One region of the Leclercia sp. W6 genome, then DNA from elsewhere that is predicted to be linked to it. Evidence: predicted binding sites of a transcription regulator. Region 1 holds the regulator's gene; the other holds the start of a gene.

Region 1 (2,205 bases):
CCATTGGAGAAAACTCGGTGGTGCCGATGCCAAATGCGCCAATGGCCAGGGCCAGCAGCGGAAAATTGATTTTCATACTTCAACTCCGGATACCGTGTCGTCAGGCGACACAGAACAATGAAGGCGAAAGCATGACATCAATCACAAAAAATGAGAAGTTAACAATTTGGCAAAAGATTTTTGCAGGAAGCGTAACAATAGCAGAAGGGAGACGAGGGAGCATGAGCTCCCTCACAAATATCAGTGCAGCGCAGCCGTCAGACCGCTGGCAACGATCAGACCCAGAACAATAACGGTGGTAATCAGCGAAAACTTAAGATCGGTACTCATCAATTTTTCTCCTTTTAATCACCCTACGAAGAGTGAGCTTGCTCATTTTTGCACAGTTCAGGGTAAAAATCTTGCTGGATTTAGAATGATATCGATTTTTACTCTTCCCCTTTTGGTCAAGATCAGCCAAAATTCCACGCTAAATTTATTAGCGTACCGGCCATTGACCCCCTCCTGACGTCCTGTGTCGTTTTCCCGGCGTACCGCAATTCAAATTGCGCAATTAGGGCGAGTGAAGGCAAACGTTTACCTATTGGTTTTTCAGGAGCTTAAGATATGGTCTGGAGTGACATCTGATGGCAACAATTAAAGACGTAGCGAAACGCGCAAACGTTTCCACTACAACCGTATCACATGTTATTAACAAAACCCGCTTTGTGGCGGAAGAGACGCGTAACAACGTCTGGGCAGCGATCAAAGAGCTGCACTATTCTCCGAGCGCCGTCGCCCGTAGTCTGAAGGTGAACCACACCAAATCGATCGGCCTGCTGGCGACCAGCAGCGAAGCCCCCTACTTCGCAGAAATTATTGAAGCGGTAGAGAAAAACTGCTTCCAGAAAGGTTACACCCTGATCCTCGGCAACGCCTGGAACAGCCTGGAGAAGCAGCGGGCCTATCTGTCGATGATGGCGCAAAAGCGCGTCGACGGCCTGCTGGTGATGTGCTCGGAATATCCGGAGCCGCTGCTGAAGATGCTGGAAGAGTATCGCAACATTCCGATGGTGGTGATGGACTGGGGCGAAGCGAAAGCCGACTTCACCGACTCGGTCATTGATAACGCCTTTGAAGGTGGCTACATGGCCGGACGTTATCTGATCGAACGCGGTCATCGCGATATCGGCGTCATCCCGGGGGCGCTGGAGCGCAACACCGGCGCCGGTCGTCTGGCCGGTTTTATGAAAGCGATGGAAGAGGCCTTAATCACGGTGCCAGAAAACTGGATCGTCCAGGGCGACTTTGAGCCGGAGTCCGGCTATCGCGCCATGCAGCAGATCCTCTCCCAGACGCCGCGTCCAACCGCTATTTTCTGCGGCGGGGATGTGATGGCGATGGGTGCCCTGTGTGCCGCTGACGAGATGGGGCTGCGCGTGCCGCAGGACGTTTCGCTGATCGGGTATGATAACGTGCGCAACGCCCGTTTCTTCACCCCGGCGCTGACCACCATCCACCAGCCAAAAGATTCGCTGGGCGAGACCGCCTTCAACATGCTGCTCGACCGTATCGTCAACAAACGTGAAGAGTCGCAGTCTATTGAAGTGCATCCGCGTTTGATCGAACGCCGCTCTGTCGCCGATGGCCCGTTCCGCGACTACCGCCGTTGATCCGCTCAGGGAGCCAGTACCTCTGGCTCCCGCAGCCACTCCCTGTTCATCGTTTCACTGTCCCCCAGATAATCCAGCAGCCACGCCAGCGCCGGTGACATGTCGTTTTGTTGCCAGGTGAGGCAGCAGGCCGCATCCGGGAAGGGGTTTTCCAGCGACAGCGCCACCCATTTGCCACTGTCTATCCACGGCCGGGCAAAATGGACCGGCACCATCCCCACGCACAGCCCGGCAGACAGGCAGGTCGCAGAGGATTCCCAGTCCGGGGTGACGATCCGCCGCTGGTTATCCAGCAGCCAGGTGATCCGTTTCGGCAGCGAGCGGGAGGTATCTTCCCGCACCAGCGACGGCCAGTTGCGCAGAGTGTCATCGCTGAGCGGGCCGGGAAGCGCGGCCAGCGGATGGTGGCTGGCCACCACGCAGACCCAGCTTAGCATCCCCATATCGCGAAACGCGTAGCGTCCCCCCACCGGTATCGCCTGGGTCGCGCCGATCGCCATCTCCACCCTGCCGTCCGCCAGCGCATCCCAGACACCGTTAAAGACCTCCTGGG
Region 2 (2,205 bases), 1.4 Mb from region 1:
ACGCCGCAGTTGAAGGTGCGATACATCTCGTGATCGCTGACGTTACCGGCATCCTGCAACCAGTTGAATACCGCTGGCCACTGCCAGGAGGATTCATCGATCACCGCCTGAGTGTTATCCGGCAGCACGCGCGGAATATTTTCCCAGAAGCCGCCGCCGGTCAGGTGGGCAATCGCGTGAACGTCCACGTTCTCAATCAGCTCCAGAATGGATTTCACATAGATGCGGGTCGGTTCGAGCAGGTGATCCGCCAGCGGTTTGCCTTCCAGCTCGGTGGTCAGCGGGTCGCAGCCGCTCACTTCAACAATTTTACGCACCAGGGAGTAGCCGTTAGAGTGCGGGCCACTGGAGCCCAGCGCAATCAGCACGTCGCCGTCGGCCACTTTGCTGCCGTCAATGATCTCTGATTTTTCGACAACGCCCACGCAGAAGCCAGCAACGTCGTAATCGTCGCCGTGGTACATGCCCGGCATTTCAGCGGTTTCACCGCCCACCAGCGCACAGCCTGACTGCAGACAGCCTTCTGCGATACCGCTGATGACGCTGGCTGCGGTGTCGACGTCCAGCTTGCCGGTCGCGTAGTAGTCGAGGAAGAACAGCGGCTCAGCGCCCTGAACCACCAGGTCGTTCACGCACATCGCAACCAGGTCAACGCCGATGGTGTCGTGGCGTTTCAGATCCATCGCCAGACGCAGCTTGGTGCCCACGCCGTCGGTGCCTGAGACCAGAACCGGTTCACGGTATTTTTGCGGCAGCGCGCACAGGGCGCCGAATCCTCCCAGCCCACCCATCACTTCCGGGCGGCGGGTTTTTTTAACTACCCCTTTGATACGGTCAACCAGCGCATTACCTGCGTCAATATCTACACCGGCATCTTTGTAGCTGAGAGAAGTTTTGTTGGTCACGGCTCAAGTCCCCACGCGATTGCATTGCGATATAAGAAAAATCGGCGCAATTCTAACAGTCCAGGCAAACGTTTGCGAGCCCATTCTGCAACAGAAAATCGTGCGCCTGAAAATCGAGTAAAAATCGCCTCTTAGCGTACAAACTTGAACCTGTTCACGAAAATGAAACCGGGTACATTCTTATTCTTGCAACCCTGCCAGTGAATGCACATCATTTCACTGAAACCGGTTTCTGTACTCTTTTTTGCCGATAATTAACGCTGAATGAGGGATATCGCATGTCAGGATTTAAAGAGGGTTTTCTGTGGGGCGGCGCGGTGGCGGCGCATCAACTTGAAGGCGGCTGGCAGGAGGGCGGGAAGGGCACGAGCGTGGCAGACGTGATGACCGCTGGCGCCCACGGCGTCCCCCGCGAAATTACCGACGGCGTACTGCCGGGCAAAAACTACCCCAACCATGAAGCCATCGATTTCTATCACCGGTATAAAGATGACATCCAGCTCTTCGCGGAAATGGGCTTTAAATGTTTCCGCACCTCCATTGCCTGGACGCGTATTTTCCCGAAAGGCGATGAACAGCAACCCAATGAGGCAGGGCTCCAGTTTTACGACGATCTGTTTGATGAGTGCCTGAAGCATGGCATCGAGCCGGTGATTACCCTGTCGCACTTCGAAATGCCTTATCACCTGGTGAAAGAGTACGGCGGCTGGCGTAACCGCAAACTGATCGACTTCTTTGTGCGCTTTGCCAGCGTGGTGTTCGAGCGCTATCAGCACAAAGTGAAGTACTGGATGACCTTTAACGAGATCAACAACCAGGCCAACTTCCACGAAGATTTCGCCCCGTTTACCAACTCCGGGCTGAAGTACCAGCCGGGTGAGGATCGTGAGCCGGTGATGTTCCAGGCGGCGCACTATGAACTGGTGGCCAGCGCCCTGGCGGTAAAAGCCGGACGCGACATCAACCCGTCGCTGAAAATTGGCTGTATGATCGCCATGTGTCCGATCTATCCCCTGACCTGCGCCCCGAACGACATGATGATGGCGATGAACGCCATGCACCGCCGTTACTGGTTCACCGATGTACACGTGCGCGGCGCCTATCCGCAACACCTGCTGAACTACTTTGCCCGTCGCGGTTTTGCGCTGGATATCACCGAAGAGGATAAAGCGGCGTTGAAGCAGGGCTGCGTGGATTACATCGGCTTCAGCTACTACATGTCGTTTGCCACCAAAGCCACAGAGGACAACCCGCAGCTCGACTACGACGAAAGCAAAAGCCTGGTCTCCAACCCCTATGT

Evidence for each region. The regulator PurR, encoded in region 1, represses purine synthesis genes. The targets are predictions, from matches to a motif close to CANGCAAACGTTTGCNTG.
Region 2: purM (phosphoribosylformylglycinamidine cyclo-ligase) is a predicted target of PurR. The motif match lies at 967-984, and genes of this name have one in related genera.

Annotation. Positions count from the first base shown of each region.
Region 1 covers NZ_CP031104.1:1,601,758-1,603,962, forward strand. Annotated here, with positions in the region: gene DVA43_RS07810 (MFS transporter) at 1-76, opposite strand, end outside; gene DVA43_RS07815 (YnhF family membrane protein) at 241-330, opposite strand; gene purR (HTH-type transcriptional repressor PurR) at 627-1,652, shown strand; gene punR (DNA-binding transcriptional activator PunR) at 1,658-2,205, opposite strand, start outside.
Region 2 covers NZ_CP031104.1:186,286-188,490, forward strand. Annotated here, with positions in the region: gene purM (phosphoribosylformylglycinamidine cyclo-ligase) at 1-905, opposite strand, end outside; gene DVA43_RS00975 (6-phospho-beta-glucosidase) at 1,184-2,205, shown strand, end outside.